3 regions of the Vibrio limimangrovi genome follow, and region 1 is predicted to be linked to each of the others. Evidence: predicted binding sites of a transcription regulator. Region 1 holds the regulator's gene; each other region holds the start of a gene.

Region 1 (11,064 bases):
GCAGATCGGCAATTTGCTGTTTCACAGATTGCTGCTGCTCATCCATAACACGTTGGTTCAGATCAATCTGGTCGAAAATTTCGCCAACAGAATACTTAAGTACCCCATACACGTTTTTGTTCCAGTGACCCGGCGTGCCACCTTTTTGTGCCGCTTCAATCGCTTTTGCCATTTCGTCAGCAACCATCGATAGCTGAATAGAAAGGCGTAGCTTAGAAAACTCACGGTGACGTACGTAATAATCCGTGATACCTATCGCTAACGGCGACAAGCGGTAAATACTCGCACCGTCGGTCACTTCACTGACAAAACGGCTGATAAGACGCTGCTTAACCATCTCGTTAATAGCATTGTTTGCACGAAAAGCAGACGCTTCGCCCGTCTCATCAAAAAATCGAGTGACGATAGTGAATGCATCGTGCAATTCACCTTCACCCAATTCATCGTCAAACCTTTCATTACTTAATACCGCGATGGCAATCAAAAACGCCAGTCGCTCTGTGGTCAGGTTCAACGAGAAATCTTGCTGCTTTACCCAGCCAACCAATTCATCAATAGGTTGTTCTGCAGCATTGAGAGTCATCTCACTCATTGTTATTCCTGTTGTTCTTTCTTTTTGGCCCACACATGAATATAGCGGCCTAATGAGAGGTATGGCTCTTGTCTACAAAGTTGTTTTTCTAGCGCCAACACATCTTCAAACTGATAATCACCCATATTTTGCACATTCCCGATGTAATCACTGAATGAGCGAATACCAGACTTTCCACAAATACTGAAACCAGCATCTTCTATCCATTGATAGACTTCTTCTGGCTTCAATCCTTTTTGCGGCTGTAGTTTAAATCTTTTTCGGTGAGGCATGCCGTCCAAAATATGAGGAATGTTGCCACAAACCACGTTTTTGTAGACTAAACCATGGTGGTTGTAGAACATCACTGATGCAATACCCCCCGGTTTAACTTGTTCCAATACCGTTTCGAGTGCCATCTTAGGATCGACCAGCCACTCCATCACAGCATGAAACATAACAAGATCCACCTGGTTTTCCATGTGCTCGCCAATGGACTGTACCGGTGAATGAATCAGGCGATACTGCTCAAGCAAACCATTATTTTCAATATCCTGTTTGGCTAGTTGCAGCATTTCCGAAGATAGATCACATAAAGCAACACGATGTCCGAGCTTAGCAAGCTTTTGAGACATTTGTGCTAAACCACCACCTGCATCCAATACTTCAAGGGGTTGCTGCCCGGCGTCTAATTCACTTAGAATCTGTAGAAAATCTTCCCACACAATGATTTGGCGGATCTCTCCTTTGTCGGAGCCGTATATATTTTTTGCAAATTTGTGGGCGATATCGTCGAAATTGCGGTCTTCTGTCACTTCTGCTGAGTTATCATAACGGATTGTGCCGCTATTCTGGCACAAGGAAAGCAGGAATAAAGAGGGGTACCCTCATTTTTATTATCAATTGATGTTTTTTCGGACTATTTATGTATGTTTGAGCTGAAAAAAGTAATGTCAGCCTTGCTGATGCCCCTACCAGCACTGTTGCTGATAGGCTTCTTGGGCCTTGCTCTCATTAGTTTTACCATGAAACGTAAAACTGGCTGCTTCGTTGTATTATTCTCTCTAGTTGGCATTTTCCTTGTAGCCTTCCAACCTGTCTCAACTAAGCTTCTTATGCCTTTAGAGCGTGAGCACAAAGCATTTCTGCCAGTCTCTGGCACAATCGATTACGTCATGGTATTGGGAAATGGCCACGTTATCGATGACGAAATTCCACCGACTTCTCAGTTAAGTCGTGCCGCACTGATGCGTCTCAGCGAAGGCATTCGTATCTTGCGCATGTACCCTGGCGCAAAGTTGATTTTATCTGGCTATGACGGTGGTTCCGAAATCAGTCATGCACGTATGATGGCGAACGTTGCTCTAGCGCTTGGTGTGGCGAAATCCGACATTATTTTATTAGAAGATGCGAAAGACACCTGGGAAGAAGCTCGGCAGGCTGCAGCGTTTGTCCAGCAAAAGGAAATCGTTTTGGTTACCTCTGCCAGCCATATGAGCCGCGCACTGTATGAATTTAATGCAGCAGGTATTAGACCGATCCCGGCGCCGACCAACTTCCTGGCGATTGAAGAAGTGAACCAAGCTTGGGATAAATACTCACCAAAGGCTCGTTACCTAGAGCAAACAGAACTTTTCTGGCATGAATATCTTGGCAGCATCTGGCAACGCCTGCGAGACACCGTTGGTGAGACTCCGATGGTAGAGCCTCAGTAGCGAATGCATAGAGTGCATTACATAAGGTAATTTAGCGGAACAAAAAAGGAGAGCAGATTCAGTTGCTCTCCTTTTTCTTGAGCTTTTCTTTTTGGTATTAATCACCGGCAAACATGTAGCCTTCTCCATGAACCGTGACAAAAATTTGTGGGTTCTTGGGATCATATTCCATCTTGGCGCGCATACGCCGAATTAAGACATCAATGGTACGGTCATTAGGCGCATCCACTCGATGACTGATCATATTCAAAATACGTTCACGACTTAGGACCTGATTCGGGTAAGAGGATAACGCCACCAAGAGCTCATACTCTGCTTTAGTGAGTTTAACGGGCTCGCCACTGCGACTCAAAGCGCGGCGTTGGATATCAAATGTCCACTCACCAAAACGGACAATGTGCTGTTCGTTGGTTTCGCATGACTTCGAACCATTCTGTGCGGTCGAAATTCGCCACAACAGATTTTTAACGCGAACCAATAACTCTCTGAGTTCAAAAGGCTTTGTGACATAATCGTCCGCCCCCATTTCAAGGCCAACAATTTTGTCGATACTATCCGTACGTGCTGTGACTAATATGATACCAATATCGGATTGGCTACGTAATTCACGCGTAAGCATCAGGCCATCTTCACCCGGCAAGTTGATAGCCAGCATAATCAGGTCAATATCACCCGCTTGCAGTGTTTCACGCATTTCTGCGCTGCTCCCTGCCTCACTAACGGTGTAGCCTTCGTTTTGGAAGTATCCCGCCAGCTTACTACGCGTGACAACATCATCTTCTACGACTAATACGTGATAGCTCATTTACACCACTTTCCGTCATTTGCTTATCCAAGATGTATTCTATTCATAACTATTCACATTTCTAGTCACTGGCAGATTTAAAGGCAAGATTTCACGCTTTTTTTGATTCAAAACAAGCTTGCGAAACGTCATTATTAAACGGACATAATTGGCCAGAAAACATCATAGTTGTCGTTATTAATTGATTACACTTAAAGGACATCCGTTAGTGATTTTATGATGCGACACATAAAACATCATTGAGGAGCCTGGAATGCAAGAAGTGAAAGCTTTTAATGAAAAACGCGCCGAAATTTACTGGTGGTTTTCTAGCTTGTTTGTCAAAGAACTGGCAGACAAAGAGCTGGAAGCTTACCACAGTGTTGAAATTCGGAGTTTTTTAGCTGGCTTAAGTGAAAATGACACTCTAAAACCTTCAATTGACGTTCTGGTAGATGCACTGAACCGATTACAAAACCGTAAAGATGCCCAACTCGCACTCGCCGCCGACTTTTGTGAACTGTTCTTAAAAACAGAAAAGTATGGGGCTCCGCCTTATGCTTCCCTGTACATTTGCGAAACAGGTTTACTGAATAACAAATCAACACAAGAGATGGAGAAGTTGATGGCTGATTTCGGCGTACCAATTGACGATAAGCTTAACGAACCTGCCGATCACTTAGCCGTAGAACTCGATTTTTTAGGCAGCATGATTATCCGTTCCAATGAGCTCGAACAAGAAAAACATATGGAACAAGCCTTCTCAAATCAGAATGATTTCATCGAACGTCAACTCTTATCTTGGCTGCCACAATTTGCAGCAAAATGTCAGCAAATGGATGATTTCGGTTTCTACGCAAGCGTCGCGCAACTATTAGTTGCATTTTGCAAACTAGACAGCGCTTACCTTCTTGGTGAATAATTGCCACCAATGATTGGGAGCCTATTTTCGCGCTCCCCAATTTTTATTCGTTTGCCCTTCATTGAGTCCCATTGCTTGCTTTTTTAGCAATCAAAATGTGACATAAAAGACACAAATCTGCTGCTGAAGTCATTGCCAGCCAACCCACATAGGGCTAAAATGTGAACGCAAACGATTAAATATGATTTTTATGTAAACCGCTGAAATAAAGCGGTTTTTGTGTTTTCTTACTAGGTTGACGTTCTCTTCTTCGCTCAGAGAAAGACGATAATATTCATCAACCGTATTGCTACAGACCTTCTACCGTTTTCGGAGCTGTCACTGCGAAACAGATTCAGCGTACACGTTTATGCGGCACTAAGTTTACAAAAGGCACTCAGTAAAAGGTTTTATACTCCAAGGTATATTAGTAGCTCGATACAGGACACCTTTATGGCCACTATAAAAGACGTTGCTCGATTAGCCGGCGTTTCTACTACTACAGTTTCGCACGTCATCAACAAGACGCGTTTTGTTGCAGAAGCAACTCAAGAAAAAGTAATGAAAGCAGTTGATGAGCTCAATTACGCACCGAGCGCAGTTGCTCGTAGCTTGAAATGTAACTCAACTCGTACCATCGGAATGTTGGTAACTCAATCGACTAACCTATTCTTCTCAGAAGTTATCGATGGTGTTGAAAGCTACTGTTATCGTCAAGGTTACACTCTGATCCTATGTAATACCGGTGGTATCTACGAAAAGCAACGCGATTACATTCGAATGCTGGCTGAAAAGCGTGTGGATGGGATTTTAGTGATGTGTTCAGACCTGACGGAAGAACTAAAAGAGATGCTTGACCGTCATTCTGATATTCCAAAAGTGGTCATGGATTGGGGCCCTGAGAGCTCACAAGCCGACAAGATCATGGATAACTCAGAAGAAGGCGGCTACATCGCAACTAAGTATCTGATTGACAACGGTCATACTGATATTGCCTGCTTAAGTGGTCACTTCGAAAAACTCGCGTGCCAAGAGCGCATTATGGGCTTCCGCCGAGCAATGGCAGAAGCGAATATACCCGTAAACGAAGATTGGATTCTTGAAGGTAACTTTGAATGTGATACCGCGGTTCTGGTTGCTGACAAAATTACCGCAATGAAAAAGCGTCCTACCGCAGTATTCTGTTTCAACGACACAATGGCTTTGGGCTTAATGAGTCGTTTACAACAAAATGGCATTAAGATCCCGGACGATGTTTCCGTGGTTGGTTATGACAATATCGAATTGGCAGAATACTTTTCTCCGCCACTTACGACCATTCACCAACCGAAACGCCGTGTTGGTAAAAATGCATTCGAAATTTTACTTGAACGCATTAAAGACAAAGAGCACGAGAAGCGCATTTTCGAAATGCAGCCAGAACTGGTCGTTCGTAATACAGTGAAAAAGCTCAATTAATTGGCAACAAGCGCTCTCCGGAGCGCTTATTTTTTGTCTCAACATAAGCCTTTTACTCAATAACGCTACGACTAAAAGTTAAATGTTTGGTAAGTTGCTGTTTTAGCTGCGTGTAGTCCTTTTCTCACACCCATACCTCTCGTTGAAAAACCTTTGCCCAAGATATGAACACCAAGACATAATCTTGATTAATTTTCCTGAACTAACATCACACTTCATTCGCTAGAATGTGATGTTAATTCAAGAGACAAAGTATTCTCGACAGGTCACGCACAGGGCAAACCATCCGAAAGGGTGGGACGCAAAGCTTCCGGCCTGAACCATTTGATTAATGGAAGGTAGCGGGGTTACCGATGGCAAATATACATATGATGAGTTTACCCTTTAATGACATTGTTCCTGTATGTATTTGCTAACCTCTCGGACCTGACTTTTGGTGGCGTAATGTTAATTACACCGAGATAACACATCATGGATAAACCGATACTCAAAGATTCTATGAAGCTATTTGAGGCACTTGGTACAATCAAGTCGCGCTCAATGTTTGGTGGCTTTGGACTTTTCGCTGATGAGACGATGTTTGCACTGGTTGTGAATGATCAACTTCACATCCGAGCAGACCAACAAACTTCATCTAACTTCGAGACGCAAGGACTCAAACCCTACGTATATAAAAAGCGTGGGTTTCCGGTCGTTACTAAATACTACGCGATTTCCAATGATTTATGGGAATCAAGTGAGCGTTTGATAGAAGTAGCGCAGCAGTCGTTAGCACAGGCCAAATTAGAAAAAAAGCAACAAGCCAGTACTAAGCCGAACAGATTGAAAGACTTGCCCAACCTGAGGCTGGCTACCGAGCGAATGCTAAAGAAGGCGGGTATTGAATCAGTAGAGCAGTTAGAACAGAAAGGCGCTCTAAGCGCCTATAAAGCGATACGTGACTCACATTCTGCAAAGGTAAGCATTGAGCTGCTTTGGGCCTTAGAGGGCGCAATTAACGGCACTCATTGGAGCGTCGTTCCCCAGTCTCGCCGAGAAGAGTTGAAAAATGCGCTTTCTTAACAGCTTTTCTGATATTAGTTTTAAAACCGCAGCTTAGTCTGCGGTTTTTTTTGAAATTTTTTTAGACCTTAACCTGTCTATTAGTCTGTAAAACATACAATAGTTAGCAGGTCCCTTTCCTCCCAAATGGTACCTGTTAACGTTTTAGAGAAAAGTAACCCAACTGGAGTACGATTATGAACAGAAAACTCATTTTTGGGTTAATACTGCTCTTAACGGTCATTCTTTTAGCCGTTAACTTTGGTCAGAACTTAACATTAGAAAACGCTAAATCTCAACAAGAGGCACTGAATGCCTATATCGAACAAAATTTTATTATTGCAACGACCCTCTATTTCTTGGCTTACATCGCTGTCGCAGCGTTCTCTATTCCCGGTGCAGCAGTCGTTACTCTATTAGGTGCTGCTCTATTCGGTTTTTGGATAAGCTTAGTTTTGGTTTCGTTTGCCAGTACCATAGGCGCAACCCTTGCTTTCCTGAGTAGCCGATACCTATTAAGAGACTGGGTACAAACCAAGTTCGGGAAAAAGCTCACAGCTATCAACCAAGGTGTTGGAAACGATGGCTCGTCCTATCTGCTTTCATTACGTTTGATTCCCGTCTTTCCTTTTTTCCTGATCAATTTATTGATGGGATTAACTCCGATGAACGTTGGCCGTTTTTATCTCACGAGCCAAATCGGTATGCTCCCAGGGACGGCCGTCTATCTCAATGCAGGGACACAATTGGCCAATATCGAAAGCTTGTCAGATATCGTCTCACCTGGTGTGTTAGCTTCATTTGCTTTGCTGGGACTGTTTCCTATCATTGCCAAATGGGTGATGAAGAAAGTAAGACCAAAGGCTCTAGGTAGTTAAGGGGATAGGCCCTGGATCCTAGATCCTAGGATTGCTCGCTGGAACTGCGGTGCTTTGATTAAACGTTGGTATTTGTTGTATGGGGATACAGAGCGCTTCGCTTACAGAAAACTGAGTACAGAAAGAGAGCTCCCCCTAGGGCCTAAAACCTAGGACCTAGAACCTTATAGATTAAACAACTAAACTTTGTTGCTTGATGAACTCAATCGAGTGCTGATTGAAGTCTTCCGGACGTTCTACATTACAAACATGACCGCAATTTGGGATTTCGAGCAATACACTCAGTTTATGTGCCGCAACCATCTCTTTCACTGGCTGGATGAACATATAATCCCTGTCCCCCATCAGGTAGAGCGTTGGAATTTCTAATTCCCGGTCTTTAAAGTACTTCATCAACGGGTTCACATCTGACGCCAAAATAAACCAGCGCTTAAACTCTTTTTGGCAAAGCTTTTTAGCTTCTCGAATAAACAAGTGACGAGACTCTCGTTGATTACGCTGTGGCATCACGATATAGGCGAACAGTTTATACAGCCACATGTACGGCAAGATATGTTTGCCAAAGTTACCCAGCTTTACCAGAATTTGTGAGCGAATGTTGAGACGAGTCACCGCCCCACCCAATACCATTGAATTAACCCGCTCAGACGCCAACTCTGCAATATTTCGCACGATGATCGTGCCTAACGACATCCCGACAAAGTGAGCCGATTGGATTTTCAGATGATCCAATACTTTTAAAATGTCTTGTGTAACTTCAGTAAACGTATAACGACTCGTCATCAGCTCTTTTAACAACTGATTTGACTTGCCGTGTCCTCGCAAATCAATCAACAACAAATTAAAGTGCTGCTTATAAGCTTTAATTTGCTTAAACCAAATCGAAGAACTGCCACCAGCACCATGCACAAAAACGACCCACTCGTTACTGGTAGGGTGCAAATAGGTTTTATGGAAAAGTAGTGGCTGAGTCATATACCAAAGTAAAAAACAAGTTTATCAATTGAGTGAGGTAATCCTACCACACTCCGCCCACTCTAGATAACTAAGGCACCTTTACCGGTGCCTTTTGTTACAATTTTAGGTTAGCTTAAATGGCATCAATGCGGAATAAACAGCTTTAACGCTGAGTGGTAAAGCTGCAAATATTCTTCCGCGGCCTTTCGCCAGCAGAAGTCTTGCTGCATCGCATGGAGCTGCACTCGCTTCAGTTCAGCGTTATCTTGAATATAAAGCAGTAGAGACCTGAGCATAGCTAACAGCAACGCTTGCGGTGTTGGCTCATAGAAGACAAACCCCGTAGCATTAGAAGGGTCAGAATCATAGTCATTGACGCTGTCTTTCAGGCCTCCTACACCGCGCACAATAGGCAAGGTGCCATAAGCCATACTATAGATTTGATTTAAACCACATGGTTCAAATTCAGAAGGCATCAAAAAGAAATCGGACCCAGCCTCAACTAAGTGAGCTAGCTCGTTATCATAAGCTTCAACAAAGACAAATTTGTTAGGGTACTCAGCCGCAACATCACGCACCTGAGCAGCCAGAGAAGGATCTCCCGTTCCGACCAAAACAAGTTGTACATCGTGTTTGAGGAAATCCGCCAATGCAGGCAGCAAATAATGCAGCCCTTTTTGCATAGTAAGACGACAAACCATACCAAACATCGCACAATCTGATTCAGCTAACTGTAACCTTTGTTGCAGTGCAGTTTTACACGCTTTTTTGCCTGCCACCATGCTGTCGAAGTTTGCCTGGTAGTTAGATGGTAGGTAACTGTCTGTGTCAGGATGCCACGCCGAGTAATCACAACCGTTGAGAATACCGACTAAGTCGTGCGCTCGCTGCTGAAATTCCCAGGACATTCCGTGACTGCCTAACTCTGTTTTCAATTCTTCAGCATAGGTAGGACTCACGGCATTAATTTTATCAGCATTCATCACGCCCGCTTTCAGCATTGAGATGTGAGTTGAACTTACTGCGGCATCGTGAACGCTTCGGCTCTGAAACTCTGGAAGGCATTGCACATCATCGTAGCTGAACACACCTTTGAACACTGCGTTATGGATAGAAATCACACTGTGTGTATTCACGAAATATGGATCTGAACCATAGCGGTGTTTCAACAAAAACGGAACAAGTCCTGTGTGCCAGTCATTGGCATGCACGATATCTGGTCTGAAATCCAGTTTTGGTAACATATCCAAACACGCAGCACTAAAGAAAGCAAAACGCTCTCCGTTGTCCGGATAAGCTTGGTTATTTTCCGCGTACATAGATGGGCGATTAAAATATGGCTGGCAATCTATCAAATAGACCGGCACATCACCGAGAAAAAGCCTCAATACTCGATATTCTGTATGTGGCCATGATGTTAATTGCGTCTCTAACAAGACCTCAGCATCAGCCAAGTTTTTAATACCATTGTACGCTGGAATGGTAATTCGTACATCTTGCTGAAGTTGGTGAAGAGCTTCAGGCAGTGCCTTGGCAACATCTGCCAAGCCACCACTTTTGATCAATCCTTCGACTTCAGACGCTACAAACAGAATAGATAAGTTGTTAGTAGCCAACTCTTGCTCCTTTAGGAATGACGACAATACCGTCATCTGACACATGGAATAACTTCTTATCTTCTTGAAGATTTACCCCAATTTGAGTGCCAGGTGCAATATCAGCGTTTTTGTCCACGATTACTCGACGTAAAACACAGCCTTCACCGATTTTAACGTCACCAAGGAGTACACATTCGCTGATATCGCAAGCAGATGCAATATTACTTCTAAAACCAAGCACAGATTTTTCTATTCTAGAGCCACGAATGTAGCTGCCGCTACAGACCAGACTATCGATAATCTGCACTCGACCGTTGTCGGAATCGGTAAACGTTGCAGGTGGTAACGGTGGATAGTAGGTATGCAGTGGCCATTTACGGTTATATAACGAGAACGGTGCATCTTTCGCTAGCAAGTCCATATGGGCTTGCCAGTACGAGTCAATAGTACCGACATCACGCCAATACACTTCTTCCTTCTCACCGGTAATATGGTTGGTGCTAAAGTCGTAAACATACACATCACCACGAGGGAACATTTTAGGGATAATATCCTTGCCAAAATCATGCGAAGACTCTTCATTATCCGCATCTTCTATCAGTTCAGAAAACAGAATCTCGGCTTCAAATACATAGTTCCCCATCGACACCAGTGCAAAATCAGGGTCCCCTGGTATCGATTTTGGATTTGCAGGTTTTTCTTCGAAGCCAATCATACGACCTTCGCTATCAACCTCAATCACACCAAACTGGGATGCTTCACTCAGCGGCATACGTAAAGCAGAAACCGTCAGTGACGCACCCTTCTCGGTATGGAAGTCCAGCATCTGTTTGATATCCATTTTGTATATGTGGTCAGAGCCGAATATACAAACTTGATCTGGTTCAGATAGCTCCATAAAACGTAAGTTTTGATAAATGGCATCGGCTGTACCTTCATACCAGCGCTTACCAGTGCGCATTTGCGCCGGGATTGGGTCAATGAAACGATCCGTTATCCCACTAATATTCCAACCTTTCTTTAAGTGATAAAACAGAGATTGAGATTTAAATTGAGTGAGCACATAAATGCGCATCAAATCCGCATTCACGAAGTTGTTCAGCGCAAAGTCAATCAGTCGATAGCTACCGCCAAACGGTACTGCAGGTTTACTACGAGATT
Region 2 (11,064 bases), on a different contig from region 1:
TAGCTGGTGTTTATCCAAGACATAGCCACATCTTCCCGCAACATAATTGAGCGCCATGTCATGGTCACTCTCGGAAAAGTCAGCCACGGCATCAGAAACCATAAACGCCTGAATATCGGTCATGAAAGCTTCGGCAGCGGTCTGTAAACAACCAATGTGTGCGTAAACACCGACAATAATCAGTTGGTCACGCCTAGTTTCATCCATCATGGATTTAAGCGGCGTGCGCTGGAATGCACTGTAGCGCCATTTGGTATAAACGATGTCTTGTTCGGTTGGCGCAAGAGCCGGCAGAATTTTTGTGATGGTATCATCAGCTTTTAGACCCGGCCCCCAGAAGTCCGTCAACAGAGCGCGTTCTTCCTGACGCTGATCGCCAGGTTGCGCGGTATATACCACTGGAATGCCCGCTTCAATACAGGCTTGTTTGATCTGTTGAATGTTCTGCGTCAACGTTTGAATCAGCTCGCTATCCAAATCGTAAAAGTTCAGAAAATACTGCTGCATATCGTGGATCAGTAATACGGCTCGCTCTGGATCTACCGACCAGGATACGCGGTTTTGAGGGATCGCTTTAGATAACGGATAACCCGCAATAGCTGGAATTGCCATGAGGCATTTCTCCTAAAATTCGTAGATAAAAGTCAGGTTTGGTTGAGTGGGTTAAACCAGCTCAAGGAGCTTATTTTTGTTGATTTTTCCGACAGGGGTTTTCGGTAGTACATCAACGAAAATTACACGGTCTGGGATCTTAAATTCGGCCAATCCTCGATTTCTCAGGAAGCGCTTTATTTCGATCGGTTTCGGTTTATCTTCAAGACAAACCAAGGCGGCGCAACTGCGCTCTCCCAGATAGTCATCCGGTATCGCAATCACAGCAGCATCATGCACGGCTTCATGAGCCAGAAGATGATTCTCTACCTCTTGCGCTGCTATCTTCTCTCCGCCACGGTTGATCTGTTCTTTATCGCGACCGACGACTTGCAGGTTGCCTTCTTTGGTTAACACCACCACATCACCAGTTCGGTAATAGCCCCCCGCAATAAAGGAACGTTGATTGTGCTCCGGAGCATGGTAGTATCCGCGAATGGTGTACGGACCCCGAGCGCACAACATGCCAGCCGTACCCTGAGGTACAGGTTCGCCCATGTCGTTCACGACTAAGATCTCGTCAGCCGGTGACATCGGGCGGCCTTGCGTGGACACAATGATGGAGTCTGGATCGTCCAACCTTGTGTAGTTCACAAGCCCTTCCGCCATACCGAATACCTGTTGCAACGTGCAGTTTAATGTCGGTTTGACACGTTTCGCAGCCGCTTCACTAAAGCGCGCACCACCGACCTGAAGCACTTGTAACGAGCTGATGTCATATTGGGTCCGAGGCGCTTCATCTAGCCACAACAACGCCAAAGGTGGCACCAAAGCAGCAACGGTAATACGATGTTGTTCAATCAAGTGGAATGCAGTCTGTGGACTCGGATCAGGTGAAAGCACCACCGTTCCACCAGCCATAAAACACCCCAAAGCCCCCGGAGAGCTCAACGGAAAATTGTGCGCAGCAGGCAAGACACACAAGTATCGTGTTTGAGGTGAAAACTGACAAACGTCATTACTGGCTCGAACGCTGTAGAGATAGTCCCTATGCGTACGTGGGATCAACTTAGGCGTGCCAGTTGTGCCACCGGATAACTGGAAGAAAGCAAAGTCTTGTTCAGTTTCCGGCTTGCATGCTGAATTCGATAAGAAAAGCGAATCCAGATCAACGCTACCCGTCGGCTTTAAGCTCTTGTCACCCGCCCAGACAAGCGTCTCCAGAGTCGGCAGTTCATCTGAGATTTTCTGCGCGATATCGGCGGTATCGACACCCATTTGTGGTGCAGTGATCAACGCTTTTGCCTCGGTAAAATGACAAAAGTATCGAATCTCATATTCTCGGTGTGCGGGCAATGCCAAAACTGGCTGAACACCAATTTTCAGAAGCGCAAAGAAACTCAGGTAAAACGCTCCGATATTAGGCAGGTGCAGTACCGCTTTATCGCCAGCCTGTAATTTCAATTTTTGCTGGAAGCCCGCGGCTAAGCTATCAACTTGTTCGGACAATACACGGTAAGTCCATTGTTGGTCGCCGGACACAAGCGCAATCTGCTCTGGATAATTCTTGGTACTGGTTTCGAGCATCTCCGGAATGGTTTGCTGCGTCCAATAGCCAGCTTCTTGGTACTGCCGAGCTATTTCCTCTGGCCAAGGTGTAAATCCATATACTTTCATTTTAGGAAGCATCACACGACCACCTCCATATTTTCCTGAACCTCAATCCCAAGCGCGTTCAGTACGGTGCGCATTTTGTTGCCCGTTTCTTCTAATTCACTTTGCGGATCAGAGCCACTGACGATTCCGGCTCCGGCATACACTCGTAGGCGTTGTTTTTCTACTTCTGCACAGCGAATCACAACAACCCACTCTCCGTTGCCACGAGCATCTACCCAACCGACTAAGCCAGTAAAGTAACCGCGATCAAAAGGTTCCACTTTACCGATGAAGTCGTAAGCCTGAACTGTGGGATAGCCACATACCGCAGGCGTTGGGTGAAGCGCACTGGCAAGCTTGAGGACACTGGTGGTGGACTCTGAAATCGTTCCTTCAATTCGGGTTGAAAGGTGCAGCATGGCTTTCGTTTCGATAACAGATGGCACCATTGGCACATAAAGATTGTGACACCAAGGCTGCAGTGCTTTCTCAACTGCATCCACAACGACAGCATGCTCATGAAGGTCTTTACTGCTCTCCATCATCAGCTCGCCTTGTTGCTGATTCATCGTCTCGTTGTCACTACGCCTGCGCGAACCTGCTAATGGATTTGAGCACACGTGAGGCCCTTTGCGGGAGACCAGAAGCTCAGGGCTTGATCCCATCAAATACGTGTCACCACTTTCTCCACCCAATCGGGTTGAGAAGGTATAGCCGCCCGGGTTTTGCTTTAGAAGCATTTTAAGGAATCGCGCTCTGTCTATTTCTTGCTCCGTGTCGACTTGCATCGTGCGGGAAAGGACAACCTTTTCCAAGTCCACATCCTTTCGAGAACAAGAACTCGCTGCCTGCTCAACACTATGCATGTATTCGTCAGGTGTTGGAATGGGCTGAATAGAAGTTGGAAAACACTGATTAGAACCATCCAGATCGACCACTTTATCCGGTCGAATCGGTGATGTCGTACACAGACGTTCAGGCACGATGAAATGGACTGGGTTGTGCTCAGAAAACGGAATAACACCAACGGCTATAGGATTATCGTTTTCGTCTTTCTTAACCGATTCAATTAATTGGCTGATACAAGTGTCTAATTCTGAAAACCTGACTTGTTGGGAAAATTCTGCAGCAATGCCTTGTGTAAGTAACGTCACAGTGGGTGAGCTGAAGAAAAACGAAGCGTCATCCGTATGTGCGTTGAGAAACTCTGTGAGCATAGTGCTGCTCCCCATTGAGTTACGAAGCATAATCATCTCTCAAACTGTATTTAACATGGGATTACAAATGAGAATCCCTCTCAATTGAAAGGTAAGAGTACACACACTGTTACAATTGATCAAATGCATTTAATAACCATTATCATTCACACTTTTACAAATTAGAGATTTGTTCCATTTCAGTGAGCAAAGAAAAGCGTTTAGAAGTAGAGATTCTAGATAGAAGAAGGAAATAAAAATGGCTGAAGCAGTCACCGCTCAGCCATTTTATGTAAGGACGATTTATGTAAGTACTATATTTTTAAGAACGATATTTTTAAGAACGATAGCTTAGCTCTAGCCCTTGTTGCTAAAGCCATACTGTTCATCACTCAGTTCACGAAGCTCATTAAAGTTCTGCTGCATTTTGCCTCCGATGATATCAACGCGTCGTTGCATCTCTTCAACCCATTCTCGATCAGCTATCACGTCACGGGGCAAGACCATTGTTCGCTCGTTCTCACCCAGATAAAGAAACGCATCAAAAAGCTCACCAACCTGTGCATCCATATCGTCCATCGCAGCCAATTTGTAGCGAGCTTTTGGCAGTATGTCGATCAATCTAAGTCTTTGCATTGGCCCTTGTTGCACCTCCAGTAAAGCTGGTGTTTTCACTTTGTTGAAGGTCTTTACCACTTCTGGGTCAGTCATAGGCCAAATCAAATAAGTACTGCCTGGGAAGGCTTGCTGTAAACGCGTTGCCAGCGGCCAGTCTGTCTGCTGCGTTTTCTGAACATATTCTTTCGGTGCATTTACCAAGTGAAACGCGCCAAAAATCATCAGGGCTTTTTCATTGTTTTTGATTCTCTCAGCTGCAACTTGATAGAAATGGTCAGTCTTATGCGTTGCTGCTTGCTTCCAGACCTTTACATCTTGCAGTTCTTCCCAATCAAAAGGGGCTTCCGCTAGATGAACACGGATTTTCTTACTGTCTGGCAGATCTTGATTACGCTTTTTTATCGTCCTGAAAAAGTCGCGGTACTCATCTGGCATCCATGCCATAAAGTAAAGAGAACCTCTGAGGACAGAGTTCAATTGTTCTTCACTCACATCTCCGCCCGCCAAATAGTCATCTAAAACAGATTGATACTTGGCATTACCAAACTCTACAACAATGTGGCTCACCTGCTCAGAGAATTCTGGTTTAGAAACCAGCTCAGTAGCATATCGAACAAATGCGTCGTTCCAGTGATAGTCTCCTATCGCAACTAAGTTATGCGTTGCAAATGCCTGCATAATGGCATCATCTGCCTGTTTCGCCTGTTCAACGACTTGCGCCACTTTCTGCTGTGGCAAATCCACTTTGGTATAGTGAGGAAAATACTCACAGCCAGCTAAACTCACCAACCCTACGCTTAACAGCCACGGCTTTATTTTTCGCCCTAATTTACTCATAACCTAACCAATTCCTAGTTAACAAGGTGACAACGATAACAAAAATAATTATCATTTGCATAAATTGAATTTGATATCTGTATCACGAAAAGGATGTTTATATGAGTGAAAAACTCTCAGAATTCAGCGACAAGCTGTGCCTGGTGACCGGGGCTGGTCAAGGGATTGGTCTCGCATGCGCGAAAAGTTTATTAGCGCAAGGGGCACATGTGATTGCCAGTGATGTGACTGAAAAGTCATTAATGAACCTGACACAGTCTCTTCCTAAAGAGCAGCAACAACGCATTACGCTGCTGGCTTTTGATTTGACTGATACTCAAGCAATCCAATCTGCCTGCCAACGATTAGAGAATAACAAACTTATCCCTGAATACGTTGCAAGTTGTGCAGGTACCTTGCACCTCGACTCTATTTTTGACCTGTCGTTAGAAGCACTAAACACAACTCTCGATGTGAACCTCAAAGGCACTCTTCTATTAACCCAACAAATCGCCAAGCTGCTAGTCAAAAACGGGAAAAGAGGCTCAATCGTAGCCGTAGGTTCAAATGCCGCCGACACACCAAGAAGCAATATGTCAGCTTACTGCACATCCAAAGCCGGGCTTCACATGTGGATGCAGTGTTTGGGATTAGAACTGGCGGAACATGGTATTCGCTGTAATATTGTCAGTCCGGGTTCAACCAGAACTCCTATGCAGGAACAGATGTGGAATGAGTCTTATGGGGAAAGAGAAACGATTCGCGGCAACCTGAAATCTCACCGTCTTGGCATCCCGCTGAATAAAATCGCCGAAACCCAAGACATCACGAATGCGATCGAGTTTCTACTCAGCGACAAATCAGGCCACATTACCATGCATGATTTGCGAGTCGACGGCGGCGCTACTTTCTAGCCTCATAAACGACAAAGCCCCGACAACTCATCGAGCTATCGGGGCTTTTGAAAAATGGCACGCCCTATTGGATTCGAACCAATGACCACATCCTTAGAAGGGACGTGCTCTATCCAGCTGAGCTAAGGGCGCGCTACAGGGAAAGGATTATACGAGTTAAAATGGGTAAATCAACGGCTTTTAGTAACATTCTGATCTGAATGCCTAAAAAAAGGACACTGAAGGATTAGATGCTCAAAAACACCTCAGGGCAAACGTTTGCGTATGGATGTTAAAAAGAAATTCTGCGACAATGCGCGGCAGATTTATTTGCCTTCTAAATTTATAAAGGAAAGTCATGACTGCTCAAAATATAGATGGGACTCTCATTTCCCAAACGGTTCGTTCTGAAGTTGCAGCACGTGTAAAAGCTCGCGTTGAAGCTGGATTACGTGCACCTGGTCTAGCAGTTGTTCTCGTTGGGGAAGACCCTGCTTCTCAGGTTTATGTTGGCAGTAAGCGCCGCGCTTGTGAAGAAGTGGGTTTTGTTTCCAAGTCTTTTGACCTTCCTGCATCAACAACAGAAGAAGAGTTGCTAGCGCTTGTCGATCAATTAAATAATGACAATGAAATTGACGGTATTTTGGTTCAGCTTCCTCTTCCTGCTGGTATTGATAGCACACACGTGCTCGAGCGAATTGACCCAGAAAAAGATGTTGATGGCTTCCACCCTTACAACGTTGGTCGTCTTGCTCAGCGTATCCCTAAGCTCCGCTCTTGTACGCCAAAAGGCATCATTACTCTGCTTGATCGTTACAACATCGCACTACGTGGTAAACACGCCGTTGTTGTAGGCGCGTCAAACATCGTTGGTCGCCCGATGACGCTTGAGTTACTGCTGGCAGGCTGTACCACCACGACTTGTCACCGCTTCACTAAAGACTTAGAGAGCTACGTTCGTCAAGCGGACATCGTTATCGTCGCAGTAGGTAAACCAAACTTCATTCCTGGAGAATGGATCAAGAAAGGCGCAGTGGTTGTCGATGTAGGTATCAACCGTCTGGACTCCGGCAAGCTGGTTGGTGACGTGGAATACGATAAAGCACGTGAAAGCGCGAGCTTCATTACTCCAGTACCTGGAGGCGTTGGCCCAATGACTGTAGCTAGCCTGATTGAAAATACGATGCTGGCTTGTGAACAGTTCCATACCGACAAGTAATTAACGGCTTTTAGATTCGAAAAAGGCTCCTGACCAAGGAGCCTTTTTCTATTAGAGCGAATGAAATATTCGTGTTTACAGACTTAAAATCACGCCTGCAATCGAAGCACTCATTAAGTTGGCCATGACACCGGCAATAATCGCGCGGAATCCATGTTTAGAAACAAAAGTACGCTTCTCTGGTACCAGTGATCCTAAACCCCCAATAAGCATTGCCATACTTGAGATATTGGCAAAACCACACAGAGCAAAAGTCACAATCGCTTGTGAATGAGCACTTAATTGAGTTTTCACTTCCGTTAGTTGGATAAAGGCAACAAACTCGTTTACGACGATCTTATTACCAATCAATGAACCTGCAGTATTCGCTTCTGCCCATGGCACACCAATTAACCATGCAACTGGCGCAAACACGTAACCTAAGATTAATTCGAAGCTCAATGGCGTTCCGATGACATCACCAAACCAACCTAGGATGCCGTTTAGCAATGCGATGACACTAATAAACGCCAGCAAGGTACCACCTACCGCCACTGCAATTCGAACACCAGCCATTGCACCATCAGCCAGCGCTTCCACTACGTTTGTTGCACGTGGGATATCAACTTGGCTGATATCTATAGTTTCAGTTATTTCTGCATCTTCCGGCATTAAGATTTTGGCCATCAACAGACCAGCTGGCGCTGACATAAATGCCGCAGCGATAAGGAAGTTTAAATCAACCCCCAACGACGCATAGCCAACTAGCGTACCACCAGCAACAGACGCCAAACCGCCAGTCATTACCGCAAAGAACTGTGAATCCGTCATGTGCTTTAGGTAAGGCTTGACCATCAAAGGTGCTTCAATTGTGCCGACGAAGATATTTGCCGTCGCAGATACAGATTCCGCACGACCAATGCCTAACAGCTTTTGAATACCGCCACCAATGAAGCTAATCATTTTTGGCATCACACCAATGTGATAAAGACCGGCAATGAGAGAAGAAAAGAACACGATGATGCACAGGACATTAATCGCAAAAGTAAAGCCACCAGTCGCCAAATTGCCGAATAAAAAACCGATGCCTTCCTGCCCGTAATTGATGAGGTTCGATACGACGCTACTGACAGAATTTAGTGCATTTCGCCCCGCAGGTACGTACAAAACCAATAGTGCAAACAATACCTGTAGTGCAAAGGCAAGAGAGACGGTTCTGAGTTTTATATTTTTTCTATTTGTAGAAAGTAGCCATGCTACGAATAGTATGACTACGATACCAAGAATTGAGTTCATAAATTGGGTCCGACAGAAGGGAGATATGAAAGGGGTCGGATTGTATACTGGACTCAGAATGCTGCAACTTGAGGTTGTTAACAAGGTGAAAACTTCAATCGGTCAACATTTAACCTAAAGCGTAAAGCATTGAATTAATTAATGATAAACGTTTGCTTTTTCTCATTATTTCCATATAGAAAATATGTTTCTAAGTCTGGAAAAATTTTGTGACATTCATCACCTTAATTAAGCTCAAATAACTACTTAGGAATGGAGATATAAGGTGCTAAACGTTGATCCCAATGACACGGGTCGCCAATCTTCTGTTTAATGAAATGGATGACCGCAGAAATCTTTTTTGGCATATGCTGTCGGCTGGGATAAACCGCATAAAACGGCATCGACTGGCTGGCTTTCCAGTCTGGCAATAATTGAATCAGCTTCCCCGTTCTGAACTCATCGCCCAGTAAATAGGTCGCAAGATACGCAATCCCCCACCCTGCAATGGCGGCGTCGCGCACGGCCTCTGAAAGATCCACTGAATAGTTACCGGAGACTTTAACATTTAACTCTTGCTGACCTTTGGTGAACGCCCATCCTGTGTAATCACGTTCCCAACTCCTGTAAATAAGACAGTTATGCGAGGACAAATCATTGGGTTCAGTTGGCTTATCATGATTAAGCAAGTAATCCGGTGATGCCGCCACAACAAACTGACAGTCTGTTAGTCGCTGCGCAATGTAACCTTCAGGCAAGTGTTCATTGTTGGTCACCCACAAATCTAGCCCTTCAGCCAACATATCGACTTTGTAATCAAACAAATGCACTTCGACTTGAAGTTGAGGATAAAGCTCTCGCAGCTCCTGAATAGCAGGAATGATATGTAACGTACCGAACGATTGAGATATGCCTAAACGCACTAACCCGGCGACTTCATCTCTCTGACTTTCCATTTCCAATGTTGCGCTATTGACCGCCTGAACCACATGCTCACAGTGGTGGTAAAAAGTTGCACCCGCTTCTGTCGGTGTAAAGCTTCGAGTCGTGCGCTGAACCAGTTTGATACCAAGCGAATCCTCTAGCTGGCTAAGCTGCTTACTCACGTGAGACACGGAGACACCGAGACTTTTTGCAGCCACAGTGAAGCTTTTGTGTTTGATCAATGCAGAAAAGATCACCATCTGCGCGGCACGTTCAGATAACACGCATTACCTCGTTTAAATACTGGAAAAACAAAGGGCTCCGAAGAGCCCTTATAAAATGATAGTTACCGACAACAAGTTAGTACTCAATACGGTCAGCTAAATGACTGACGGCAAGCGCGAAGTAGTAAGAGCGGTTCCACTTCATCAACACATTGTAGTTATTGTAAACCAGATACGTACGGCCATTTTCGTCGTCTGGCATAATCAGCCAGGCTTTGATGTCATCGTCCAGTTTCGGTAATGGGCTACCATCAAATTTCGTGATACCTAATTTGCTCCACTCTTGCAGGTACTTACCTTTCTCTTCCGTGCGACCTTCCAAGTTGCGGTCAATGCCTTTCGGGACTTTAACCTGACGCCCCCACGTGAACTTGTCATCCCAGCCTGACTGGCTCAAATAGTTGGCGGTTGAAGCAAACACATCCGCTTTGGTCGTCCAGATGTCTTTCTTACCATCACCATTACCGTCTGCCGCAAAGCGCAGAAACGAGCTAGGCATAAACTGACACTGCCCCATTGCACCTGCCCATGAACCTTTGAAGTTCTCCAGTTCAATATGCCCCTGATCCAGAATTTGAAGTGCAGCCATGGTTTCTGCGCGGAAGAACTCTTCACGGCGGCCTTCAAATGCCATAGTAGAAAGCGCATCAATTACACGAAAATTACCGGTAAATTTACCAAAATTACTTTCCACGCCCCATAGTGCAACAATAAAACGTGGCTGAACACCGAACGTATCACCAATACGTTTTAGCGCTGTATAGTGCTCTTTGTACAATTCTCTGGCTTGCTTAACCTTCCACTCTGGTACCGCACGAGGGATATATTCATCCAGCGTCAACTTCTTCTCAGGTTGGTTCCGGTCTGCGGTTACCGCTCGTGGTTTATATTCGACGTTAGCGAAAGCGGCTTTGATTATCGGCTCTGAGATACCTTGAGCACGCGCTTCAGCACGCAGTTTATCTAAGTATTCCTCAAAGCCTTCGCTGCTTGCAAAAGCTGAGGCACACATACCAACGCTAAGCAGTGTAGCCAGTACTTTTTTCATATTGCCCTCCTTGAGCAAGGCAGAAACCTCAGCAAGATGCGAAATTACTTTGCGTCTTTTTGCTGAGCTTTTTGTTCTTTATATTTTTCTAATAGGTTTTCCGGTGGTGGTGGAACTTGCAGAAAGAAGCCGTCGTTCAATAATGAGGCTTTCACTTTTTCTATATCCACCTGCGCCAACTTACGACCGTCAAGTTTAATCGTCATGACAGCGATAGGCTTACCGAACATCCGCATTAAGGTGTCAGGAACCTGTGAAAAATCGTCCTTTTTCGGAATATAGAGATAAGTACCTTCTTTTTTAGAGCTTTTATAAATAGAACAAAGCATGACACGCCTTTTATGCTGATTTAGCCGTTTTTATTACGGATTTAGTTAGAAACGTTAAATTGCCGCAAACTTAATAGCAAATTTGAGATTAATTCACCGAATTGCTGGTTAGAGAACTTGCTGCGCCAAAAGATGGAATATAACATGATAGACCTAGTTTAAGGCAACGCTCTTTCAACAGAGGCAAGAAGTCCACGATGACCCATTCACCAGACCTTAAAGGTAGCAGCTTTACC
Region 3 (11,064 bases), on a different contig from region 1:
GTGATATTAAACGTATTAAGCTGTCTGCGAACTGGATGTCTCCAGCTGGTCACCCAGGTGAAGATGCCGGTCTTTACGAAGCGGTGAAAGCAGTCGGTGAAGAGCTATGCCCTGCACTTGGTCTGACTATCCCTGTTGGTAAAGACTCAATGTCGATGAAGACCAAATGGGAAGAGAATGGTGAGAGCAAAGAAGTCACTTCACCGCTATCACTAGTAATCACAGCTTTTGGCCGCGTAGAAGACGTACGTAAGACAGTAACGCCTCAGCTTCGTACTGACAAAGGTGACTCTTCACTTGTTCTTGTTGACCTGGGCAACGGCAAAAACCGTCTGGGTGCAACAGCACTGGCGCAGGTTTACAAGCAGCTTGGTGATAAGCCGGCAGATGTAGACAACGCTGAGCAGCTAAAAGGCTTCTTCGATGCGATGCAAACACTGGTACGTGACGACAAATTGGTTGCTTACCACGATAAAGGCGACGGCGGTCTATTTGTTACTCTTGCTGAGATGGCATTCGCGGGTCACTGTGGCGTGAAAGCGAACATCGAAGGTCTGGGCGACGATGCACTGGCAGTTCTATTTAACGAAGAGCTAGGTGCAGTTATTCAGGTTAAGAACGAAGAGCTGGACTCTGTATTGGCAACGCTGTCAACGAATGGCCTGGAAGCGTGCTCACACGTGATTGGTTCTGTTGAAGCTTCTGACAACTTTGTTATCACTTCTGGTGATTCAGTAGTACTTGAGCGTTCACGTACAGACCTACGAGTTATCTGGGCAGAAACGACGCACAAGATGCAGGCTCTACGTGACAACCCAGCATGCGCAAACCAAGAGTTTGAAGCGAAGAAAGACAACTCAGATCCTGGTTTGAACGTATCTCTAAGCTTTGATGTGAACGAAGATATCGCAGCTCCATACATTGCTAAAGGCGCGAAACCTAAGATGGCAATTCTTCGTGAGCAAGGTGTTAACTCTCACGTTGAAATGGCGGCGGCATTTGACCGCGCTGGCTTTGAAGCAACCGACATCCATATGAGCGATATTCTGACAGGCCAAGCGGTGCTTGATGAGTATCAAGGTCTTGTTGCTTGTGGTGGTTTCTCTTACGGTGATGTACTAGGTGCAGGCGAAGGTTGGGCGAAGTCTATCCTGTTTAATGCGCAGGCTCGTGAGCAGTTCCAGGCATTCTTCAACCGCGAAGATACCTTCTCTCTAGGTGTATGTAACGGTTGTCAGATGCTATCGAACCTAAAAGAACTTATCCCTGGTGCAGACTTGTGGCCACGTTTTGTCCGCAACGAATCTGAGCGTTTTGAAGCTCGCTTTAGCCTGGTAGAAGTACAGAAATCTGATTCTGTATTCTTTGATGGTATGGCTGGTTCTCGCATGCCTATCGCGGTTTCTCACGGTGAAGGTCGTGTGGAAGTTCGTGGCGGTGAGCACCTGAACGCAATTGAAGCATCAGGTACAGTAGCATTACGTTACGTAGATAATAACGGTAACCCAACGCAACAGTACCCGAATAACCCGAATGGTTCACCAAATGCGATTACCGGTCTGACGACAGCAGACGGCCGTGTAACCATCATGATGCCTCACCCAGAGCGTGTATTCCGTACGGTTGCAAACTCTTGGTCTCCTGAAGGCTGGGGTGAAAACGGTGCTTGGATGCGTATGTTCCAAAACGCACGTAAGAACATCGGTTAATTCTGACTCTTATCCAAAGAGCAAAGCGCAGATCAAAAGGTCTGCGCTTTTTGTTTTTACCAACAAAAATTCTCACCTACAGTTAAAAAAGTCGCGCAAAGACGAAGCAATTATGCTCTAATACCGCGCTTACCAAGGGATGGTGGTTATACAGCTTAGATAGAGTGATCAAGTTGACCGAATCCCTGATTAATCCCTTAGGAATTGAAATAGATGTCTAAAAATCCAAAATTTGCTATCCGTGTAACTGAAAAACGTAACGGCTGGACTGCAGAAATTACTCGTCAAGTCACCTCTCGCAAGACGATTGTCTCAAAACGTGAGAGTGCTTTTGAAAGTGAAGAACAAGCACAAGCTTGGGCTGAAAAAGAACTGGCTGGCTTTATTCAAAACCAAGTCGTTCGTAATGAGCGAAAAGCAGTTCAACGTCAAGAGCGTGAAGCAGAACAGCTTGCGGCAAAAGCTCGCAAAGAAGAAGCTCGTCAAGCGCGCGACGCTGAAGCTGACGAAGAATAATGGCCTATTTCCGACTTGTGTTTTACTGAGTCGGTAGTGCTAGAAAAAGCCCTGAAGTCCACTTCGGGGCTATTTTTTTGGATTAAAAAAGTCGGCACATAATATGCCGACTTTGGTGTATTAGAGCATGCAAACTTTTATTGAACGTCGAGCGGTATTTGCCCTGTAGTCACAGGATCAACATCAAATTCATTCAATTCTTCAATATAGCTTTCTACCGCTTGTTCTACTTCGTCATCTCCCTGATTGAAATAAGCAAGATGGAAAATAGCATCACCTTCATTGACCAGTGGCAATGTCTGCTGACCGATGACCAGACCACCTTTAGGTGCTTTAAGCTCTATCTCAACATGTCCAAGAGGTGAGCTGATATAAGCCAGCGTTTCATCCTGTTCAACTTTATCTCCCAGATTAACGACAGTACGCAAAATACCATTGCCTGGAGCACGTACCCAACTGGTGGATTTTGCTATCACTGGGTCAGGGAACTTCTTACGGCTCGCTCGTAGCATACCAATCGCCTGCATTACACGCTGAATACCCATTACGCCAGCACTGATTGATAGAGGATCGAAACGTAATGCTTCACCCGCTTCGTAAGTGAGAACCGGAATGTCACATTTCTCGGCTTCACTGCGCAAAGAGCCATCACGTAAAGCGGAATCAATAATCACTGGTGTCGCAAATGCTTTGGCAATACGTAGTGTTTCTGGGTTACTTAGGTTTGCACGGATTTGTGGCAGGTTCGTTCGGTGTATCGCACCGGTGTGTAAATCCAGAATATAGTTACAGCGCTTGGCAATGTTATTGAAGAAACCGTGCGCCATTCGAGAAGCGAGAGCACCTTTTTCGCTGCCGGGAAAGCAACGGTTTAGATCGCGGCGGTCAGGTAAATAACGTGATTTATGTATCAACCCAAATACGTTGACAATAGGTACTGCTATCACCGTGCCTTTTAGCTTTAATGGATCTAATTGGTTTATGATCTGACGAACGATTTCTACGCCATTGAGCTCATCTCCGTGGATTGCGGCATTCACCATCAGCACCGGACCTTCTTGTTTACCGTGGATGATTTCCACCGGAATGGATAAAGGTGAGTGGGTGTAAAGTTGTGCCGCTTCGAATTCGATCTCTAATCGCTGTCCTGGCTGTATTTGATGCCCGAGTAGTTCAAATACTCTATTTCTTTTATTTCTACTTCTAGCCATAAAACATCTCTGTCATATATGTTATCAACAATGTAACAATCGCGTCATAATCACACTAATCTTTCTAGTTAAGGATACGACAAAATATTTTAATTAATGAGAATAAAAAATAATCTCTTGTGAGATTTATGTTGTCAATATTACTTTTATTTTTGGCGTTATACATCGTCACCGCTATAGATTTTGGGGTTAATTATTGTTCAGGTAATTGTTTGAGTCTTAAAAATAATAATGAAACTTTTAGAGACAAAATTGACCTTTTTACCTCATTTTTTATTCGCTAATATCCGCGCCGATTTTTATTTAATATCTATCTTGAGGTTTTGATGAAAAAGACAATGACTAAAATCGGCGTAATGACTGCTGTTGCAGTTTCACTTTCTGGCTGTGTGGGCAGTAATGCAGTAACTGGTTATGTAATGGGGTTTAACCTAAAAGCTGTTGATAACCGTTATGCTCGTGGTGGTCTAAATATGCTTATGGCACCAGTATACGGCGTTGCGATCGCAGCAGATTACATCGTATTTAACTCATTGGAATTCTGGACAGGTAAAAACCCACTAAACGGTAAACCACATATTTTCGATTCTAAGGTGGATACTTATATTGATGTTAACCACCAGTTAGATAAATCTCTAACGACTGCCCCAATGAGTCCATTAACTAATATCCGTGTTATTGAGCAAGGGCAGATGCAACAAATTGACGAGAATACGATTCAAATGGACATCACCTACAATAATGGCGACACAGCGAAGCTAATGGGTGTACGTGAAGGTGATTTTGTTACTTACTATATTGATGGTGAAGTAGTCGCGAAAACTTCTATGGATGAGTTGTCTGCGTATGCGCAAACTCGTGCGTAATGAGTGCAAGATTTACTAAATTAAAAAAGGGTGCCTCGGCGGGCACCCTTTTTAATTTTATCGAACACACTGTTATGCTTTCTCAGGAATAGCTTCAAGTAGAGCTACCATTTGATCCCAGAATAGCTGAACAGTATCGATCTTCACTTTCTCATCTGGAGAGTGAGGGAATTTGATCGTCGGGCCGAACGAAACCATGTCCATATTTGGGTAAGGTTCTTTAAACAGACCACATTCCAAGCCCGCGTGAATCACCATTATGTTCGGCTTGTGACCGTAGATACCTTCGTACATATCACGGAAGATTGCCATGATCTCAGAGTCTGCATCTGGCTTCCAGCCTGGGTAAGCGCCAGAAAATGCGATTTGGGCACCAGCCAACTCTGCAACGGAATTCAGCATACCTTCAACTTGGCTACGTCCTGAATCAATCAGAGAGCGAATCAGACAAAGTACGGTTACTTTATTCTCTTCAGTGGTGATCACACCAACGTTTAGAGACGTTTCAACCACGCCTTCGATCTCGTCACTCATACGTATTACGCCGTTTGGACAAGCATTTAGCGCGGCAATGAAACGTTGTTGGTCTGCAGAAGCAAACGCTTGAGCGTCTGTTGCGATCTCTTCGTTGAAGGTAACAATACCGGTTTCTACTTTACCTAGCTCTGCTTTTAGTAGCTCTGTGTAGTAGTTGAACAATTCTGCAAGCTTGTCTTGGTTTTCTGCCGGAAGCGCAACGGTTACGAATGCTTCTCGTGGAATCGCGTTACGTAGGCTACCACCACGGAACTCAACCAAACGCAGATCCAGTTCACGTGCGTGACCAGCCAGGAAGCGGCCAAGCAGTTTATTCGCATTACCACGACCAGTATGAATATCACATCCAGAGTGACCACCTTTCAGACCTTTGAGTGTCAGTTGACGTGTAATAAAGCCGACAGGAATGGCATCGCGAGTGATATCGAATGTCATCGCACCATCAATGCCGCCAGCACAACCCATGTACACTTCGCCTTCCTGCTCTGAGTCGGTGTTTAGCAGGATATCACCTTCTAACCAGCCTGATTGAAGCCCGAAAGCACCCGTCATACCCGCTTCTTCATCAATGGTCAGCAGCACTTCAATTGGACCATGCTTGATCTCAGTAGAAGCAAGAACCGCAAGACAAGAGGCCATACCAATGCCGTTGTCTGAGCCAAGGGTAGTGCCTTTCGCAGTCACCCATTCACCATCGATGTAAGGCTGAATTGGATCTTTGGTAAAGTCGTGGTCTGTCTCTTCATTCTTTTGCGGCACCATGTCGATGTGTGCTTGAAGAACCACGCCTTTTTTGTTTTCCATACCTGGAGTTGCAGGTTTTTTGATGAATACGTTACCGGTAGGATCACGACGAACATCTAAGCCTTGCTCTGTTGCCCAGTTGATAATGTATTGTGCGAGAGCTTCCTCATGCTTTGATGGATGAGGGATAGAACAAATCTTATCGAAAAAACGCCATAGCGGAGTTGGTGATAAGGTACTAATTTCTGAATGAAAGTCAGACACGTAAAGCTCCTTGTAATCTAATTTACCAAATATCTTATTTAAAAGTTGCGTATATCTAGCAGAAAATGCTAATGATATTTGATAGGAATTAGAGCAAGAATACCATTTGAAGAGTGCGACTAGTAGTCGTATGTGTAAGGATTTCTCCCTCTATTGTCACAGTTTATGAACAAGCTGAAGAGCAAGTGCTACTATTCTCATATAATAAAGATAACTTTATTTACAATATTGTAATTAAATTACAATTAAGTCGGAGAATTTAGCTTAATTTTGAATTTTATGTGATTTGTATCACTAAAAGTGTTGTAACTTAATTTCCTTGTGGTATATTTGTAACCATCTTCAGTAGAGAAGAATGAAATGCTCAAAGGATGAGTCCGTATATCGCCTCCAGGGAACCGAGAAATCAACGAATGATTAAATGCGAGAGAAGGTGATAGTTATGAAAGGTTTACCGAGTACAATGTTCTGGAATAGCAAGTCTGTTTATACCGGCAACTTTGTATACCCAACAAGTTTTGGTTACTGATTCATTCTTTGGATGATGACTAGTAGTCAACGCATGTGACTTGAACAGTTTGTTCACCCCTATAAATTGGAATTTTTTTTCAGTATCACTACTGACATGATTCAGCGCCACTCAAATTGAGTGGCGTTTTTTTATCTCTTTTTCTTCTCTTTGACTAAAATATAGTCGCTGAGTCCCGGTTCCAATCAAGCTTGCCTGTCTTATTCCAATTCTTACCTGATTGCAGCATACATTTGACGATAAAGTCGGTGTTTTCGTCTGAAAGTTTAGTACATTGTTCAGTTTGCACTCTTTTCGCTTTCTGGATGAAAACTTGCTAATTATTGTTTCATAAGCTTTAAATCTAATGAGCACTAAAAATGCTAGATAACGGGTTTCATATCCTGCAAAAAAATCCATTTAGAGTGAAAATTCTATCTGGAATTTGCTATTTGATAACTTTATAATTCACACCAATCGATTACGCAACCGTTTACTTTTTACCTCTAACAGGATTCGATCATGCTCGAAAGGCTCTTTAAACTTAGTGAAAATAGCACAAATGTGCGCACTGAGATCATCGCAGGGATTACTACCTTCCTTACCATGGCTTACATTATTTTTGTAAACCCAGCAATACTCTCTGATACCGGTATGGATCGTGGCGCTATTTTTGTAGCGACCTGTCTTGCAGCAGCAATTGGCTGTTTTATTATGGGCTTAGTCGCGAACTATCCGATCGCACAGGCTCCGGGCATGGGACTTAACGCCTTTTTTACCTACTCTGTTGTATTGGGTATGGGCTACACATGGCAGGTAGCACTAGCTGCGGTATTCGTTTCAGGTCTGTTGTTCATTTTGTTGAGTATTTTTAAGATTCGTGAATGGATCATCAACTCAATCCCTCACTCTTTGCGTACCGGTATCTCGGCTGGTATTGGTCTCTTCCTTGCGTTCATTGCACTTAAAAATGCCGGCATTGTGGTTGATAACCCAGCAACATTGGTTTCTATGGGACATATTACCTCGTTACCAGCAGTGCTGGCTTCGGTTGGCTTTTTCCTGACTATTTCACTGGTTCATCGCGGCGTGAAAGGTGCGGTGATGATTGCGATCCTGGCTGTAACAGGCTTAGGACTAGTATTCGGTGATGTTCAGTGGGGCGGTGTTATGTCAACACCACCAAGCATTGCGCCAACGTTTTTACAACTAGACTTCTCAGGCCTGTTTGAAGTTGGCATGATCTCCGTGGTTTTTGCTTTCCTATTCGTTGATTTGTTCGATACTGCAGGAACGCTGGTTGGTGTTTCACAGAAAGCGGGTCTAACAGACGAAAACGGTAACATTCCTCGTTTGAACAAAGCGCTGCTTGCTGACTCAACAGCGACTTCAGTTGGCGCTTTATTAGGTACATCAAACACGACATCTTACATTGAAAGTGTTGCTGGTGTTGCTGCTGGAGGTCGTACAGGTCTAACTGCTGTTGTTGTCGGCGTTATGTTTCTTCTGGCTCTGTTCTTCTCACCTCTTGCCGGTATGATTCCAGCTTACGCAACTTCAGGTGCACTATTCTACGTCGCGATTCTAATGCTTTCTGGTCTGGTAAGCATAGACTGGCGTGACTTGACTGAAGCGTCTCCGGTCGTTGTAACGTGCCTTGTTATGCCACTGACGTTCTCTATTGCAGAAGGTATCACACTAGGTTTTATCTCTTACGCGGCTATCAAGCTATTTAGTGGTAAAGGTCGTGATGTATCGATGAGTGTTTGGGTGATGTCTGCCATCTTCATCGTGAAATACCTTGTAGGTTAATCCAATCTCGAAAAAAGCCAGTGCGGGCACTCGTTCGCACTGGCTTTTATTTTAACGTTGTTCACCGAAATCGATTTTTCTGCACTTTGACGTCCTTTGGGAACAAATGTGGAGAAATTTGATATCACCATTGGTATTAAAATGGGCTTTCGGTAGAATAATCGCTTGCGCAGCTTATAGCCCCGTCTCGTTCAGTTTGAGAGATTAGTTGAATCTGAGATATCAGTTGAAATGATAACTCAAGAGCCATTCGACTAAAGATTGGGGATGCATATTTTCAAATTATTAGGTTATTACAATGAGTAAAAAATTCATTATCACTTGGGATACGATGCAGACTTACTGTCGTGAACTGGCGGAAAAACAAATGCCAGCTGAGCAATGGAAAGGTATCTGGGCAGTAAGCCGTGGTGGTTTAATTCCTGGCGCCATCCTGGCTCGTGAACTAGGCATTCGTTATGTGGATACTATCTGTATTTCAAGCTACGACCACGACCATCAGCGTGACATGTCTGTGCTTAAAGCGCCAGAAGGTGACGGTGAAGGTTACTTAATCGTTGAAGACCTGGTAGATAGTGGTGATACTGCACGTCAACTACGTGAAATGTACCCGAAAGCAAAATTAATTGCAGTATGCGCGAAGCCATCTGGTAAAGAGCTGCTTGACGATTACGTGGTTGATATTGCACAAGATACGTGGATTGAACAGCCATGGGATATGTCAATCCAGTATGTTGAACCTGTAAATCGCAAGCAAAAATAATTGCAGTCAAAAGAATATTGAGAAGTGCCCCTGTTTAGGGGCATTTTTTTTATTATCATTATATCTATTGCAAATAGCCTAGGATTCTTCATATGCCTGAAGAAATCAGTAAAAATCTCTCTGAAACTTTGTTTGTGAACCATAAGCAAGCAAAAGAAACCTCTGCACTTACTCAGTACATGCCATCCAGCCAAAAAATTCTCGACGAACGGGAAGAGATGGGTGACAGTGCTTGGTATCGTCATTTACTGCGTCTGCAGTGGGCATGGCAAGGTGTTTCTCCAATAGAGATCGAAGAGGTGTTATCCAGAATTGCTTCTTCAACGCACTCACGTACCAAAGATGAATGGTTAGATACCGTAATGGGCTACCACAGTGGTAACTGGACATTCGAGTGGATCAAATTGGGTATGGAGCATCAAAAACGCTCGGAGCAGTTACAAGGAGAAGAGGCCGCGGAGCAGCTTTTTTCGGCATCACTGTGTTTTAGTATCGCAGGTTACCCGCATTTGAAGAGTGATAATTTGGCACTTCAGGCTCAGGTTCTGGCTAATAAAGCGTATTCAGAAGCAGCCGAGAAAACCAAATACACGATCAAGCAAATAGAAGTGCCATACCAAAATCGCAAAATTATTGCCAACTTACATTTGCCGAGGACGGACAAACAGTTGCCCGTTGTCATGGTCAGCGCGGGTTTGGACAGTTTGCAAACGGATATGTGGCGCTTGTTCCGAAATCGCTTAGCGCCTAGAGATATTGCGATGGTGACCGTCGATATGCCTTCGGTAGGATACAGCTCTCACTGGCCTTTAACTGAAGATACGAGTTGTCTTCACCAGGCAGTTTTAAATGAGCTCTACTCGATTCCTTATGTTGATCATCATAAAGTCGGCTTGGTTGGTTTTCGTTTTGGCGGAAATGCGATGGTTCGTCTTTCGTTCCTTGAACAAGAGAAGATCAAAGCGTGTGTGGCGTTGGGAGCCCCTGTGCATGATCTGTTTTCATCTCCTGCGAAACTGCAGAAAATGCCGAAGATGTATCTGGACCTGTTTGCATCGAGATTAGGTAAAAGTGTTGTAGATATCAACAGCATGGCGGGGCAAATGAAAGCGTGGTCCTTGAAGGTTCAAGGCTTTTTGACCAACCGTAGAACTAAGGTGCCAATTCTGGCATTAGGCCTGGAGGGAGACCCGGTCTCACCGTATAGTGATAATCAGTTGGTTGCGCTATTTAGTCAGTACGGACAGGCGAAAAAAATCAGTGCTAAGTCAATTTCAAAAGGTTATGAGCAATCCCTCGATTTAGCCATAAAGTGGTTGGAAGATGAATTATTAAGATGACAAACCTTACCATTGAGTTAAAGTGGATACTTGAGCAAAAATTAAGCTCATGAAAATTAAAAATAATAATGATTTTCACTTTTTATTATGGAAACGGAGATTCATATGTCAGAGACGACTCAGGGGCCTTCACACTTTCGCTTGATGTCAAAGCTAAAGGCGATAGGGCCTTACCTGCGTGAACCACAATCACAGGAAGGATGTTATTACTTTGATTGTTTGTCAGTGTGCGTAGACGATAAAAAATCACCTGAAAAACGTGAGTTTTGGGGCTGGTGGATGGAGTTAGAATCCACCGAAGGGGGCTTTACTGCGAAATACCACATTGGAAAGTACAACAAAGAGGGGCAATGGGACTCGGAAGCGTTGCCTAAAAAGTCGGTAGAGGAAGTTTACTTGACTCAAAGTACTTTCCATCAAAAGCTCATTGATACCTTAGAAGAGAACTTCAAATTAGAGGTCGAATACCACACAGAGTCCTTTGACTTCGCTTAATTTGACCCTTTTCTATTGCTATAAAACAAAAAGGTGCGTTTTCGCACCTTTTCTCTTGTTAAATCCCCATTTGATTGTTAAAACATCCTCTTTATTTGTTTTTCACTTCAGAAGACATCATGACAACGAATCAACAAAATGCAGTTGTTTCGCAACCACAAACTGTCGTTGTGAAACTGGGTACAAGTGTGCTGACAGGCGGTACATTAGCGCTAGATCGTGCTCATATGGTTGAGCTGGCGCGTCAATGTGCAGAGCTTAAGAAACAAGGCCATTCAGTAGTAATAGTTTCGTCTGGT

What was found. Region 1 encodes PurR, which represses purine synthesis genes. Its sites were predicted from a motif close to TNANGNAAACGTTTNCNTNA; they were not measured.
Region 2: the regulator PurR is predicted to act here: its motif matches at 8,405-8,424, upstream of ACWYU8_RS14190 (NupC/NupG family nucleoside CNT transporter).
Region 3: the regulator PurR is predicted to act here: its motif matches at 6,837-6,856, upstream of ACWYU8_RS19400 (NCS2 family permease).

What each region holds. Positions count from the first base shown of each region.
Region 1 covers NZ_JBSUGF010000010.1:108,143-119,206, reverse strand. Annotated here, with positions in the region: gene mukF (chromosome partition protein MukF) at 1-592, opposite strand, end outside; gene cmoM (tRNA uridine 5-oxyacetic acid(34) methyltransferase CmoM) at 595-1,386, opposite strand; gene elyC (envelope biogenesis factor ElyC) at 1,501-2,286, shown strand; gene torR (two-component system response regulator TorR) at 2,384-3,091, opposite strand; gene torD (molecular chaperone TorD) at 3,345-3,992, shown strand; gene purR (HTH-type transcriptional repressor PurR) at 4,425-5,429, shown strand; cyclic di-GMP riboswitch class I at 5,696-5,784, shown strand; gene ACWYU8_RS14940 (TfoX/Sxy family DNA transformation protein) at 5,901-6,491, shown strand; gene ACWYU8_RS14935 (TVP38/TMEM64 family protein) at 6,668-7,348, shown strand; gene ACWYU8_RS14930 (alpha/beta fold hydrolase) at 7,520-8,323, opposite strand; gene glgA (glycogen synthase GlgA) at 8,449-9,921, opposite strand; gene glgC (glucose-1-phosphate adenylyltransferase) at 9,911-11,064, opposite strand, start outside.
Region 2 covers NZ_JBSUGF010000009.1:126,125-137,188, reverse strand. Annotated here, with positions in the region: gene ACWYU8_RS14225 (isochorismatase family protein) at 1-612, opposite strand, end outside; gene ACWYU8_RS14220 ((2,3-dihydroxybenzoyl)adenylate synthase) at 664-2,280, opposite strand; gene ACWYU8_RS14215 (isochorismate synthase) at 2,280-3,464, opposite strand; gene ACWYU8_RS14210 (hypothetical protein) at 3,801-4,898, opposite strand; gene ACWYU8_RS14205 (2,3-dihydro-2,3-dihydroxybenzoate dehydrogenase) at 5,000-5,791, shown strand; tRNA gene ACWYU8_RS14200 (tRNA-Arg) at 5,847-5,923, opposite strand; gene folD (bifunctional methylenetetrahydrofolate dehydrogenase/methenyltetrahydrofolate cyclohydrolase FolD) at 6,129-6,989, shown strand; gene ACWYU8_RS14190 (NupC/NupG family nucleoside CNT transporter) at 7,065-8,264, opposite strand; gene ACWYU8_RS14185 (LysR family transcriptional regulator) at 8,507-9,451, opposite strand; gene ACWYU8_RS14180 (lytic murein transglycosylase) at 9,528-10,499, opposite strand; gene ACWYU8_RS14175 (YcgL domain-containing protein) at 10,544-10,828, opposite strand; gene minC (septum site-determining protein MinC) at 11,026-11,064, shown strand, end outside.
Region 3 covers NZ_JBSUGF010000016.1:59,962-71,025, reverse strand. Annotated here, with positions in the region: gene purL (phosphoribosylformylglycinamidine synthase) at 1-1,709, shown strand, start outside; gene ACWYU8_RS19420 (DUF3622 domain-containing protein) at 1,923-2,225, shown strand; gene ACWYU8_RS19415 (succinylglutamate desuccinylase/aspartoacylase family protein) at 2,363-3,436, opposite strand; gene ACWYU8_RS19410 (DUF3332 domain-containing protein) at 3,763-4,302, shown strand; gene ACWYU8_RS19405 (aminoacyl-histidine dipeptidase) at 4,375-5,847, opposite strand; gene ACWYU8_RS19400 (NCS2 family permease) at 6,878-8,167, shown strand; gene gpt (xanthine phosphoribosyltransferase) at 8,466-8,930, shown strand; gene frsA (esterase FrsA) at 9,023-10,270, shown strand; gene crl (sigma factor-binding protein Crl) at 10,376-10,765, shown strand; gene proB (glutamate 5-kinase) at 10,885-11,064, shown strand, end outside.